DNA from 2 places in the Paenibacillus sp. FSL L8-0708 genome. Region 1 is predicted to be linked to the other one. Evidence: riboswitches for the same ligand, from Rfam matches in the RefSeq annotation. Region 1 holds a riboswitch; the other holds the start of a gene.
The links. A riboswitch is a leader RNA that binds a small molecule or an ion and turns the genes downstream of it on or off. The one in region 1 is predicted to bind cobalamin.

Region 2: linked by a shared signal. The riboswitch ahead of NYE58_RS04325 (S-layer homology domain-containing protein) and the one ahead of NYE58_RS05000 (DUF4430 domain-containing protein) in region 1 are both predicted to bind cobalamin.

What each region holds. Positions count from the first base shown of each region.
Region 1 is NZ_JBBPBC010000001.1:1,118,253-1,125,983, reverse strand. It holds gene NYE58_RS05005 (methyl-accepting chemotaxis protein) at 142-1,848, opposite strand; gene NYE58_RS05000 (DUF4430 domain-containing protein) at 2,051-4,615, opposite strand; cobalamin riboswitch at 4,786-4,988, opposite strand; gene NYE58_RS04995 (GAP1-N2 domain-containing protein) at 5,116-7,731, opposite strand, start outside.
Region 2 is NZ_JBBPBC010000001.1:949,341-957,071, reverse strand. It holds gene NYE58_RS04325 (S-layer homology domain-containing protein) at 1-4,157, opposite strand, end outside; cobalamin riboswitch at 4,321-4,521, opposite strand; gene NYE58_RS04320 (cellulase family glycosylhydrolase) at 4,863-6,584, shown strand; gene NYE58_RS04315 (transposase) at 6,654-6,947, opposite strand; gene NYE58_RS04310 (hypothetical protein) at 6,969-7,550, opposite strand.

The DNA.
Region 1 (7,731 bases):
CCAGCTTACATCCCTCCCCCTTGACCTACTGAGATCAGCTGGCTCGCACTTGCTCCCAATCTGCTAAAACCACAAACAGCAGAGCAGCGATCTCCGTTACTGGAGAACCGCTGCTCTGCTGTTTTAATATTATTATGAAGTCTATAGTTTGAAGCTGGACAATGTCTTTTGCAGATCTTCTGCGAGCACCGCTAAATACTGAGCTGAAGCCGACATTTCCTCCATTGCGGATAGTTGCTCCTGACTCGCTGCACTTGTGTCCTGAACACCTTCTGCACCTTTACTAGATATAACGTTGACCTGTTCCATAGCTGCTGCGACACCTTGGGATTCCATGGCCACATGAGCAACCGCTTCTCTAATCTCCGCTGTCTGTAAGGTAGCTTCTTTAATGGAAGTCTGAATCTCATGAAAAGCTTGAGATACCAGATGACTTTGAACTACGCCATTGGTGACTAGCTCAGTACCCAAAGCCATGGATTCTACTGCGCTTTCGGTTTGCTTTTGGATATGTGTAATAATATCTGTAACCCGCAAAGAACTATTTCTAGTTGCTTCCGCCAGATTACGAATTTCTCCAGCAACTACAGCAAATCCCCGTCCATGCTCACCAGCCCGTGCTGCTTCTATAGAAGCATTGAGCGCAAGCAGATTCGTCTGTGTAGCAATACCGTTAATCGTTGTAATAATTGTATTAATCTCTTGTGACAATGTCCCCAGATTAGAAACAATCTCCTGACTCTGAGTTACACTGAGGTCAATTTCCTTCATCTGCACAATGATTTGGTCTACAGCCTCTACTCCACGATCCGATGAACCGGAAACTACTCCCATTAGATCCGACATTTCATAGCTGCTGCCCTCTACGGCTGCAATATCATTGGTCATTGCTTTTATGGAACGTGTTGTACTGTTAATGCTCTCTGTCTGCTCATCAAAACCCGCGGCAATCTCTCCAGAAGATACAGCGATCATTTGTGAAGCCAATGAGGTCTGCTCAGCACTAGCGCTCATCTCTTCCGATGAAGCTGACAGCAGTTCTGCACTCTCTGCAATCCCTTGCATCATCTTCCGCAAGCCCTGCAGCATATTGTTAAATGAACTGTTAATTTGGCCGATCTCATCCTTGGCGGTGTACGTTGCTACCACGGTCAAATCTCCATCTTCTGCCCGCTTCATTAGTCCTTGCAGTTCTTTAAGCGGTTTTGTTATCAGGCGAATGATTGCAATACTAATCAAGATACAAATCACCCAAGCGAAAGTAATCATTATGGTATTGTTTACACGCATGCTTTTAGCGGTTGCCATGGAACCTGAATTGTGTTCATCAGCATCTTTAAGCAAAGAATCACTAATTCCTTTAAGCAGGTTGATCATTTTTTCACGGGATTCGTTAAATTCGCCTGAAAATACTTTATAGGCCTCTTGATTATGATTACTATCAGCAATCTTTATAATGTTATCCCGCTGTGCACGATAATCTGGCAAAAAGGACTCATACTCTTTGATTTTACTTACAATAGCAGGATCATTATACTGAATCGCTTTCACCTTGTTCATAAGTTCATTATTATCTTGAACCTTCACTTGGATACTCTCAGAAAGTTCTTTGTTTTTGCTGGCATCAACGCTAATCAAACGCTCCAAAAGATAGGATTCAATAGCCCGATTATTCGTACGCATCTGCCCTACGTAAGAAACAGGCAATAAATTTTCATTATATGTCTCATTTGTCTTTTCGGCCATTTTGTTCATTGTGATGATGCCTATGCCCCCTACAGCATTCACCATAATTACTGCGAATACCAAAAGCAGCCCTATTTTGTATTTCACTTTCAAATTTTTCATCTACACTCCGCCTTCACATTATCTTATGATCTATCTATTTTTATCGGTCGGAAGGGCTAAGAGTTTGATGATTTTTAAAATATTGTGTCGAATAAAAGTATATATTGTCATAAAACGACTTTCCTCAAATAAAAAAGGGCGGGCACCCGATCCGCTATTACTCCGAATCCATGTGTGCCCGCCTAATCAAACTTCCTCTTCCTTATTCTCCAGAGGTATAGTACCAGTACAAAGTATCACCGTTCTGCAAAATATAACTGTCTGCACTGATGCTTGGATCCGCATCCCGGTTCGTTTTATACTTCCATCCGCTGCTTGGGCCTCCATCAAATTCAGCCAACCCGTCAATAGATTTCACGTAGATGCTTCCAGCGTTGCCGGATGATACTACCTTAGTCCCTAATTGACTGACTAGTAAGCTATAAGCCGTTTCGCCCTCTTTTAGAGCTACTGTTGTACTGGCTAGGATGGTTCCTCTCCGGCTATCTCCAATCACTGAGAGGGTAGCGGTAGCTTTTGCTGGAGCAATAACAGACGATCCGACAGTCAGAGACTGAGTATAACGCGCTACGCTCGGTACGCTATCTTTAGCATAACCGGTAACAGTTATTGTATAGCTATTTGCTGGGAGACCCCCATCAACAACAGCCACACCTTGTTCATTCGTGATTACCTTCTTATCACCAATCGAAACCTGCACACCTGCAGCTGGTGAGGTAACCGGATCAGAAGTGAAGCTTTCCTGATCCCACACCCACTTTTTCTGTGAAACCTTTACAGTAAAAGCTTCATTAGCTTTTGGCTGTGATGGGGTAAGCACCACAGCATCTACAACCTGTGTATTTTCTCCTGCATAATAGACAAGCACACGATCGGATTCCTGTAGTTCGAACGCATCCATACCCACACTTGGATATATCCACTCCCCGCCGCGTGATACCACGAAGCTCCACCATCCGTCGTAAGTACCTTGCGAAACTCCATGGATACCTGATACAAAGTTGCCATAAGACGATTTGGTGATATCTACTTTAAAATCATCGGTAGACCCTAGTTGTTGCAACGCTTCAAGGGCATTGGAGGCTTTCAAAGTCCCCTCACTAATCAACCCTTCCGGGCCTTCAACGGTTAGCGAAGCTGTTACATTCTTAGAAATCACTTTTAGAGCTTTTGTATATTTAGCAATCGTTGGGGCTTTGCCTTCACGGTAGCCAGTTACAGTCAGTGTATAGTCACCTGCGGGCATATTTCCTGAGAATACGGCCTCACCTTTAGCATTCGTCGTTACCGTCTGAGCTCCAATTTGGACCTGAACACCCGCAGCTTTTGCAGTTACAGGAGAGGAAGTGTTCGTAGCAGCGTCCCATTTCCACGTCTTACTAGTTACAGTGACGGTAAAGGAATCGCCCTCTTTAAGATTTGCTTTGGAAAGCGTAACGGAATCCACAAGCTTAGTGTCATCTCCGGCATAATAAACCAGTACCTGATCTGAATCTTTAAGTACAAAATCACTCATGCCTACATCGGGATTAATCCATTTTCCGTCACGTGATACAACATACATCCATCCGTCATAACCACCAAAGCTTCCAGCAGCAATACTTCCGATGCCAGTCACATAACTGCCCGAAGGATTTGTGATCGGCAAGTTCGTTTGAAGCGCCAGCTTCTCTAACGCTCCAAGTGCGTTGCCAGCATAGGCGTACCCTTGTGCCAACGTGGCCTGTGGTCCCTCAATCGTTACTGGAGCGTAGATGAGTGAGCTCTGAATGGAGGATTTGGAAAAATCGTATAGCTTACTGTTGCTTCCTTTATATAGCAAATTATAGGCAACCAGCGCCTGAAGACCTTGCTCTGTCGCCAGAATATTACTGCTTCCACCACGGCTATGGGTGAAGCTACCATCAGCTAGACGATAGCTAAGCAGGTTCTCCATTAGATCCACTTTGTTTTTGGTGTATTCTAATCCACTAGGATCAACTCCGAAGGAGGTGAGTCCAAGGATTGCTTGTGCGCTACTTTCAGCACTGTCACCGTAACCCCCATGGCTATCTTGAGCTGTAGATAACCAAGCTACGGCTTGTAGCCCTGCTAAGTAGGCTTCGGGATTATTTTTATGTGCCGCCAGAGCCGTCAAGGTTATCGCTGTCATATCAGGCTCACTTGCACCTGAGGTTAGTGCAAAGCCCCCATCCGGATTCTGTTTGGAGAGAATCTCCGTAAGGAGCTTATCCGCCGTCCATTTCGCGTCACTTGGGATATTATATTTACCAGAATCCAGCGCAAGTAAAGCATATACCGGATTATTAAGCGTCTGTTCACTGAGCTTGCTATTATTATAAATTTTCTCAATCAGATTATAGCCAGGAGTCGTTCCGTTACCAGCAAAGCTAGTAGGATCTGCACCAATCGCTCTCACTGCGAGCACGATTCGAGCATAATCGGTTACATTGGTGAAATCGCCAGCTGCATCCTTTACTTTTTTCTCAAGCTCTGAAAGGTAACTAGCCGGCAGCTTGTACCCTGCTTGCGCTAATCCAATGGCTTGCCAATCCGATTGCACGCCACCTTTCAAGAGATATTCTGCAGCCGCATAAGTCGCATCCGCAACATTAATCCGCTCCGCGGCAGTTGCCTCCAGACCGGCGCCAGCGCCCGCTTCTGCAAATATTTGTCCCGCCGGAGCAAGAGATGTTCCTAGAATTGAAATGACCATGAATAAGGCCAGCCCAAGTGCTACAAACTTGGAAGACATGATTTTCTTCATTGTTTAACCTCTTTCTGTATAAGAATGGGTACTGCCGGGAATAAGACGCATAACATAAAGACCGCCCCTTTGGAGGGCGGTCAGGGAAGATTACAAATTGAGGCTGCGGCGCTTGCTTCCTGCCAACAGTCCATCTGTATATGTTCCACATTCTTACCCCACGAAGAATAGAAACGCTCACGAAAAAGGCAGGTCTCCTGGCTAATGCTTCATCGCTGTTCTTCACCTTCCCACCCTACCTTCGGGGCAGTGGCTTATAGAAGAAACGCTCCGCACATACAGTGGCGGGACCGCGCCGGACTCTTGCACCGGACTTCCCTTTTAAGCAGACGACTAGATTGATTTAGTCTGCACCTTTTCCAGTATGTAGTATCTTATTTTGACATCCATAATCATATCTATTAATACATAGCATGTCTATAGAAAAGCTTAGTATGGGCAGCAAAAAAATGAACAGCAATACGCCACCTTCCGGTAGTTATTGCTGTTCAGAAAGCTTGTTATTCGACTGTTCCATCCGGACTTGCAGTCCGGGAGGGTTCAGCACTTGAATCAGAAGCTGGTGGAATATTAGGATCGGGATCTACGATCAATGTAAATCTTCCGGCTTTGATCATACTTTTCTCTAGAATTGTCGCTCCAGACTCCAATGTAACCTCAACCTGATAGGAAGGTTGTTCACCTTCAGTCACAGCTGTTGCGGAAGGTAACCCAGTGCTGTTCTCAGTATCAGAGGAAGGCGTAGGAGACGGAGATGCATCAGCTACAGAATTAGTAGCATCTGCACCTTCTGCTGTTCCTCCAGTAGTGCCAGCGGTATCTGACTCGTCAGCGGTGTTTCCCTCATCCGTCCCATCCGTTGACGGCACTGGACAAGTGCCATTTGTAGCAGCGACCTTAAAGCTTTTATCTATCTCTGTAGACGAAGACATTAAACTAACCTCAGTCGGTTGAAACTGCACACAGTCATCTGCACTTGCGAAGGTGAACACCAATATGCTGCTCCCCTTATCTCCTTCGACGCTCTGATCCTTCAAGTATACTGAAGCCGGAGGCAGCATATTGCCTGCACTCTGAACAGGGGTCGGCTCAGGGCTTGTCCCCGGCAGAGCCGTCTTCGTATCATCCGGACGCAGCATACTGAATACGATAATTGCAATAATCACCAGAATACCCGTAATGGAGCCGGAGATTAAGAGTCGAAATCGGCTGCGGCTGATCCAGCGCGCCAGCGGGGAAGCCAGTTGGGAGCGGGCTTCATTGTACACATTTTGCAGAGCAGGCCGAGCTGCCGCGACATAGTTCTTTCGGAATTCCCGATTCTTGAACGCTTCACGATCACTGCTCAGGAAATACTTCAGAATCGCCTTACGGTAACCCGGTTGCAGCTTTTTATTCGAAACCGTAAATAAAGGATTGCCTTGCGACCAAGCAAAAAACCGATAGATGATTTCTTTGTCGGAACCGGCTTTACGCTTTAACAGCTCCAGAAGCGCATCGTAATCCAGCGGACCCCCTTCACGCTGAGTTGTATAGTAAAAGGCTAGCGGAAGCCGTTCAAAGGGTTCCAGAACACGCGCCTCTTTTAGCAAACGACGACCCAGTAGCTGCACATCGTCTAGTTCCTGCGGAGACAATCCTGTAAAAATCTCCTCATTCGGCTTCTCTTCACCAAACCAGCGGTAAGCGGCACGCAGCGCATTCTCTTTCTGCTTGCTAATCCTATCCAGTGGCGGCTGCCAATCGACAACATTACCATACCGTAAAAAAACTACCTCCAGAAGCTCCTCCTGCGTCATATCAGAAAGCGATAAGCGGTTCAGTAAGAATCTATCTGCTGAAGCAGCAAGATCCTGCATTAGGGAGAGTGCCTTAGGAGCAACTCCTGTTCCTTTGCGGCGATCTTTTTCTGCCTTATCTACAATTTCATGAATTTCCGCCACAGAAGCCACCGGATCATGCTCCAGCTGGAGCTTTTCTAGCAAATAATCCTTCACAGCATTTTGAGCAAAAGACTGCTCTAACGCCACTGGCAGGAACCGCCCCCAATGGAGCACAAAGCTCAGAATATCCGCAGATCTGGACGCCGCAGCTAGTCTTGATTCCATGTAAGGCTCAAGCAGCTGCTTACGGAAATAAGTTTCAGACATCACGCGCTGGAAGTAAGCTGCACTTAACTCATCATTACTCTCAATGATCCCGTAAGCAGCACTCAAGATATCCTTGCGGCCCGCTTCCACACTATGAAGCATCCCATTGATGAAATAATCCACGATTTTGACCCTGTAATTGTGATCCTTAAGTACAAAATACTCTTTAAAGCATTCCATAATCGCCGGATCTGGCACATTTCTTTGCCGAATCAGATCAAATTCCCGGTCAAATCTTTCTAGGAAAATATCATTCAAGCGGATTCTAGAATGAATTGCACCGTCTGGTTTAAGGTAAGAAAGCAAACCACTTAGCACCGCACTCTTGTTTTCCGTATATAAATGCTCGTTCCCTTGCTCAATCTCATAAAATATAGCCAGCTCATTATAGAAAGAAAGGGTTAGCTTGTGCTCAGGACTCTCTCCACGCAGAATCTGATCGGCGAAGCTTACGAAGTCGTTAATATCTCCTGGATTCAGCAGTAACAGCTTCCACACCAAATCAGCATAAGGCTGGCGGGTCTCGCCAAAATCGACATTCCCCATCCGTCCGGAAGCCAAATCAAAGGTATAATCCTTCTCAATACTGCGATCACCGGGACGAAGTGAACCTTTTTCCACAAAGCTAAGATGTATATATTTACGGCTTTGCGGTTCATTCGCATACGTAATCACGCCTAATCTACGGCGGAATTCATACGGCAGCACGCTATACAGAATTTCTGTAAGCTCCACCGCCCGCGCGGACAACTCGGTGATAGGTACGTTTAGAGCCACGTAGATTTTTTTCTTACCTGCTACAGAGAGCATCACCGCTTGCAATAATGCCTTGAATATCCCTTCATCAATCCCTAACAGGCGTAAGCCTGCGATTGGATCAGGGCTGCGGTCTGTGCGAACAACTGGAATAGAGGGCAGCTCCGGCAAGGTTCCACCAAGCTCTCCCGTATAACGCTCTGCAAAATC
Region 2 (7,731 bases), 170 kb from region 1:
AGCTCTCTAGTCGTCTGCGTCTTTACACCCTTAACCACTGGAATGTCGTAATGATTACTGTCCAGTGCAATGAGAGCAAACACAGGTCCATTAATACCTTGCTTAATTACAGTATCAAAATCCGCGAGCGGTTCCAGTAGGTTATAACCCGCCACTTTATCAATATTTTTGTTGATTGAAGTTAATGCCAAAATAACTCTATCATATTCCGTATATTTTACGCTATGCAGCTTCCCAGCTTTTTCTTTAAGAGTTGTTTCTACATTCGCGTAGTACTTAGTGTAATAACTATCTGGAACCTTCACGCCTGAACGTGCCAGCCCGAACACTGTCCAGTCCCCGCCAACCGAGGAGATAACCGGGTTTGTTACTGTTTTTTGCAAAAAGGCAGCTGTGTTCTGAATATAAGAACTAACTGCTTTATTCTGAATAGTCGGACTAACCACTTTGTTCCCACTCTTATAATCATGGGTTCTAGTAGCTACAACAGCCGCCATTTCTCTAGTTACAAGCTCTTTAGGTTTAAATTGATTATCATCACCTAACATCAAACCAGTCGCAACAACGGTCTCTACATCTGCTTTGGCCCATGCCGATACGGTGTTGATATCTTTAATCGCTGTTCCTGGCTTCGTCGCCGGGATGGCCAATGCTCTGACGATAATTGCTGCCATCTGCTCACGAGTAATCTTGTCATTTGGCTTAAATTCATTATTAAAGCCTGTGATTAGACCTGCCTTATGCGCAGCATTCACATATGGATAGAACCAATCGCCTAGAGCGACATCCTTATAGGTAATACCTTTATCACTCTTAATATCAAATTCAAATGCAGAAACGAGAATCTTAGTGAACTCCGCTCTTGTGATATAAGCTTTCGGATTCACCTGACCATTATTACCTTGGATATATCCTTTTACTGTAGCTGTTTCAATCGCTGAATAGGCCCAGGAAGAGATCTTATCAGCATCTGTATACAGTTGTTTAATATCATTCGTGTTCTGGGTAGGATCCTTAGGAGTCACTGTTGGAGAAGGACTCACATTTGGATCAACGCCGGCTTCCGGATTAGCTCCCCCACCAGGAGCAGGAGTAGCACCAGGCTTAGGCGTTGGGGTTGGAGTAGGGCTTGTAGTTGGTATCGGTGCATTTAGATCCACACCCAAATTCGTAGTATAACGCCACTGAATTCTGTCCCCGGAACTTAGGTCATATGAAGATGCTCCATAATTAGGATATTTCCCATTCACATTATACATCCATCCACTGCCGCTGCCATGGTCAAATTCCCCATCACCAGCTATGGATTCAACATATACACTTCCAAAGTCACTGTTCCAGGAATCTCTATAGTCGATACCGCGGCTATCCAGCACTCTTTTTAGTACAGACCACACTGTGTCACCAGATTGTAGCTCTACCTGTACAGATGGAACAACATATCCCTTATTAATCGTAAGCTTATCCACGGACAGGATTACATATGGTTTCGATGGAGTGGTTCCGCCACCATTGTTGCCGCCATTTCCTTCACCATTTCCGCTACCATTACCGTTACCACCGTCGCCACCAGGTGTTTGTACTGCACTGGAAGCATACGCAATGTAGTCAGTGAAGTGATTGGTTTTTACAATTAAGTCATTTCCACTATCATAGGCATACTCAGACTTACCGCTTGCAAAACCTAAGTCATCACTTGCAAATTTTTGAATGGCATGAGGGGTGCCATTTTGAATATAAGCAGCTTCTTTTCCTTTAAGGTCCTTAAAGGTTAACGTAATAAATTGACTAAATTCTACTCTTGCACTACCACCCATGGAAAATGCTTGAAGAATGTTATCAAGCTTCTTGTCCCCAGGAATAATCTGATTCACACTATCTTTTAGTGCAGATTCTGCACCGGTTAAAGCTGAAATCAGTTCAATCGCAGAGGCATCCCCACTTGTAACTTTTGCACCCTTAGGAATGACTACAGATACGTTACCTTTTATGGCCTCTATCTGAGGAAGGACGCTATTACTTGGTAAATTGACACTAACCTTTGATTGATTTTCTTCTGAAATAGCTACTGTGATTTCTTTGTTGCTATCTCCAGCGCTGATCGGAACGATATAATCATTAGCGTCATTTGGGATTTCAACTTTCGGGTTCTCCCCAGAAGGTAACGGAAGTTCTTTCGGACCCTCTGGTTGCCCAGGCCCCGGTTCTTCTGGTTGTTCCAGTTTCACATCATTCATATCAAAGAGACGGTTGCTATGATTGAGCAGACGATCATAGGACACAAGTGCATACGTACCTTGGTCCGTTGCCATATTGTCTACTTTGCCTGTGAGGATATGCTTAAATCCACCCTCAGGTGCAGCAAAGCTAAGTAATGCATCAATAAGCGAATTTCCACTTTTAACAAATCTAGCGTCAGTGTGCGGATCTACACCTACACCAGTTAAGGCTACAATTACCTGCGAGATACTCTCGCTGCTAGTGCTTCCCCAGCTTGTAAATCCGCCTTGATTGTTTTGGTTATCGGACAGCCATTGGATGGCCCGATCCACGGCAGCTTTTACATCATCACGGGTTGCATAATAAGGTGCAAGAGCTTGCATCGCCATCGCAGTCATATCGACATCGGCTTTGGTTACGCCTAATGCCCAGCCACCAGCTTCTGCTGTACCTTTTTTAACCTCTTTATCTAAAATGTACTGAACTAGTTTTTCTCTTGTGGTCTGTTCTGTAACTCCATCAACTACAGGGATCTCATAGTTATGGCTATCTAACGCGATCAGAGCAAAAATCGGACCATTATTGCCTTGCTTTTGGATATATTGATAATCAGCGAGTGCTTTTCTCAGATCATATCCCGCAACATTTGTGATATCTTTTCCGATAGAGGTAAGTCCTAGAATCGCTCTGGAATTCTCTGTGCTTTTATTGGCGTCGAGTTTTCCATCCTCTTTAATGATTGATGCTATTTTCGTAGCTACATTATTGTAATAGAGATCATAATAACCGTTAGGTACTGTATAGTTCGCCCGTGCCAGAGAAAGGATCGACCATTCTCCGCTGCCTGTTCCAAACGTTGGATTCTTTACAGTATTTAAAATATAAGCAAGGTTTTTATCTAACTGTTGTTTGACGGCAACTGTAGTTTCCAGTTTGTAAGTAACCTGATAAGTTACATTTGTTTTGTTTCCAGCTCCGTCAAGAGCCGTTACAGTAATTGCATTACTGCCTGAATTCAGAGTAGCTTTGTACTCCCCATTTGCAGGTGATAAAGTAACTCCATTCAGCTTCACTTCTGGAGTAATGTCACTATATACATTGTCTGTGACAGCTACTTTGAAGCTTATTTCTTTATTGGATACTTCCTGTTTATCTTGTATGCCACTTACTGTAATAACAGGGGGTTCAATGTCTAATGCATTATTAAGACCGACAAGCGCATGATCTACACTTATTTGAGAGCTTGCCATGTTTTCGAGCACGGAATAGGCTTCATAAACTGCCGATTGCACTACTGGTCTGTCCAAAATAGTTTCTTTATTAGGGGCACTATTAATCTCGGCGATTTCCGCAGTTAAAGCATCCTTATTGGCAAGTTGAACTGGGATTTCCCCCCAGCCGCCAAGATCAGAACCATAGCCATAAGTGGTGAACTGAGTTCGAATGATGTCACCGTCTTGAGGCTTATAATCGGTCATCCCAAACGGAGGAAACACATTATTTACTGCATACATCCAACCCGACATGGAGGTGTAGTCAAACTGACTTAACCAATCTGGGTCTGCTTTAGTGCCGACTGTATTCCCATCGGCTGAAATCATATCTAAAATATATTGTGGAATATTGACTTCACTTCTGCCACTATCTTTAACTTCTGATAAATAAAAACCACTATCTATATTTCCTAAATATCTATAATTCCCATCACCTAGCGCACGTGTTATTAAAGATGCGCCATTATCGCCTTCATAAATCGGAACTTTAATAGGTTCGTTAATATACCCTTGGCCTAAGGTGAATTTCTCTACGGATACAGATACATACCCTTTAAGGGTAGAGCTTGCTCCATCTGCTTGAGCCGGGATTACACTTGTAGAGAATGTCGTAATAAATACAGCTACAATAAGTAACCACGCTAAAAACTTATTTTTCTTCATTTTTCCATAACCCTTCCCTTCATACCTATGATAAAAAACAGAATAAACTTTCTCATAACCACAAAAAAACCACTCAACATAAACGTCAAGAGGTTAAGATAGTGAACCACAATAATAGCTGGCAAACACTATTCAAGCACCTCTCTATCGATCGTAGAGTTTGATGGTGTAACAGAAAAAGGCAGATATTCTGGCTCAAGTATCATCACCCTTGCTGCCTTCCCAGTTTCCCAGTGGCATTTTGCAAGGACTCCTCTTTCACAGCGGCGGGACCGCGCGGGATTCACACCCGCTTTCCATTTAACCAATCTATGATTGTACTTCCGCAACATTCATAGTTGGCACCTATTCCTAATTTTAAATTTTCATGCTTCATCATATCTAATATATATGTTTTTGTCATGTTATATTTCTTTTTTGTATAACGGGCAGCTAGAGATAATCCTATTTAATAACCAATTTCTACGAGTAGGGTTATTCAAATAATTTCTTTATCCAACTGTGGGGTAAATTAATTTAAATCACTAATTCTTATATGAATTTACCACAAATTAGTAAGGTACTCGCTAAGTGTATTCTATGTTAGGGTATATTCAGAAAGCGTTTACAAAATAAAACTGGAGGTGTTTGTGTTCATCTAACCACCAAGTACAGCGTCAAAGCCAGGTCCAAGCATCCTAAATTTATCTCACAAAGGAGAATTCAATGACTACGCGAATCCAGAAATCCTTCTTATCATTGACACTTGTCACCGCTCTTCTGCTCTCTCTGTTCTCATCCATGGCCGCAGCTGCAACTAAGGACGAGCAACAAGCTAAGGCAGCGCCAAAGAGTAAGATCCAATCCTATGTAGACGAAATGCAGCCCGGATGGAACCTTGGCAATACTTTAGATGCTACAGGTGAGGATGAAACCTCCTGGGGCAATCCACGTGTGACCCAAGATCTTATTAAAAAGATCGCCGCTCAAGGCTATAAAAGCATTCGGATTCCTGTGACCTGGGATACTCACATGGGTGCGGCACCAGACTATACCCTAGAAAAGGCCTACCTCGACCGCGTGGAAGAAGTTGTCGGCTGGGCACTGGACGCCAAGCTTTATGTCATGATTAATGTCCATCATGATTCCTGGCTATGGGTAAGCCATATGGAAGAAAAACACGATGAAACGCTGGCACGTTATAATGCAGCCTGGACTCAAATTGCCGATCGCTTCAAGGACAAATCCGATAAGCTGATGTTCGAGAGCATAAATGAACCTCGATTCACCGATGGTGGAAGCACAGACGAAGCAAAAATGGAGCAAATGCTTACTGAACTTAATAACTCTTTCTATCAAATCGTGCGCAAATCCGGTGGGAAAAACGACCTCCGCCCACTTGTATTACCTTCATTAGAGTCTTCACCTACGCAAACAAGAATGGATCATCTCTATAAGACGATTACGGCTCTGAACGATCCAAATATTATTGCGACCGTTCACTTCTATGGCTTCTGGCCTTTTAGTGTGAACATTGCCGGCTACACCACGTTTGAAAAAGATACAAAAAACGATATCACTCAAACTTTTGATAACGTTTACAATACATTTGTAGCTAAAGGCATCCCTGTCATCGTCGGTGAATTTGGTTTACTCGGGTTCGATAAAGACACGGGTGTGATTGAACAGGGCGAGAAGCTTAAATTCTTTGAGTATCTGACTTATTATTTGAAAGAAAAGAAAATGACTTCCATGCTCTGGGATAACGGGCAGCATTTCAACCGTAAAACTTATAAGTGGTCTGATCCTGAACTCCACAATGTATTAATGTCTGGTCTGAAGGAGCGTTCCTCCAGCACCGAAAGCGATTTGGTCTACCTAAAAAAAGGTGCACAAATCAAAGATACCAAGGTTAAGCTAAACCTGAACGGCAATAAGCTAACCACCATTAGTGCCAACGGAAAGTATCTGACCAAAGGTAAAGATTACACCTTAAATGGTGAGGAGCTCACCCTCAAAGCCAGCCAACTCAAAAAGCTCACAGCTTCCCAAAAATACGGTGAAAATGCCGTGCTGACTCTGAAATTCAACAAGGGTGTTGCGTGGAGACTTAAGGTCATTGTGTATGATACAGCTAAATTAAGCGATGCAAAAGGCACGACTGAATCCTTTGCCATTCCGACCACCTTTAATGGTAACCAGCTTGCCACAATGGAAGCTGTATATACCGCTGGTGGCAATGCAGGTCCGCAGGACTGGACTCCATTTAAGGAATTCGGCAATACCTTCTCACCTTCTTATAACACTAAAGAAATCAAGCTGCTTCCCGCGTTCTTTAAAGATGTTAAAGACGGCGAGGTTATCCTGAAGTTCCACTTCTGGAATGGGGATATTATCACCTACAAGATCACGAAGAGCGGAACAAACGTTGTAGGAAAGTCCTCTTAAGCATCGGTCCTGTTAACAACACAAATAGGGGTGTCCCTTCAGGGAACATCCCTATTTGTATTCTACCTATCACATATAAACCTCATCATACGAAATTATCATCAACCGATAAATTAAATATACGCCAAGATAGGCTCCGGTAATAAGAAACATTGGATTCAAAAATATCGCATGGATCGAGGTCATAAACACAGCACGATCTCTTAATATCTCGTAAATCGCCAAGGCGGAAATATTTCCAAAGATAATCGCACTTAAGACCGAAACAACATTAAAAACCATACGCCACTTTATCGATTTCCCCTGTAACATCAGCATAACAATGGGAACAAGAATACTACCAAGTACGATTAGAAATTTCATCCAGCTCACCTCGGTAAATTTTTAATCGTCCAATTCCACACTTTCGATTTGTCCATCTGCATTTACCGTCCACTCGATTTCAACGCCATTATTCAATCCGAGCTTGTCTTCATCTTCAATGACTATATGATCAGGAATCGTTAAGGTTTGCTCTTTACCGCCCTCTACTTGAACAGTAACCTGTTTACCCTTAACAGCAGTGATCCTTCCGTCATATTCAATCTGCTGCAAAACAATCTTTTGATTCGAATCTGTAATGGTGACCTGCTTGCCTCCGTCAGTTAGCAGCTCAACCTTTTTATGATAGTTATCTTTTAACGAAACCTCCTTGATAACTCTCTGAACGCTAACCCCCTCTGGAAGTTTCCCAGTATTTGAGCCGGGTGACGCAGATGTTAGGGGTTGTTCTGTTACGTTATTTGTAGGTACAGGTGTAGTTGCTTCTGCAGAAGGTGCTGCAGTTTCTACTTGAGCTGTTGGAGTAGGCACTTGAGTCTCATCCGCTGCTTTAGTGCAACCACTTAGCAATACCATACATGCACAAATACAACAAAGAATTGTAGCCCTGGTAAAACGTTGTGTTGTTCCTTTATTCGATATCATCTTTTACCCCCGCATTTTAATGTATTTTTTTCTCTATAGTGGACATAGTTTTACCTCTTATCTTCCTTTTATTCACCAGAATATGGCCATCTGAAAGCAACAGTTAGATAACAATTCATGAATATGTCAAAAAACCGCCCTGATTTAGATCAGTGGCGGTTTCCATGAAATAATGAGATAA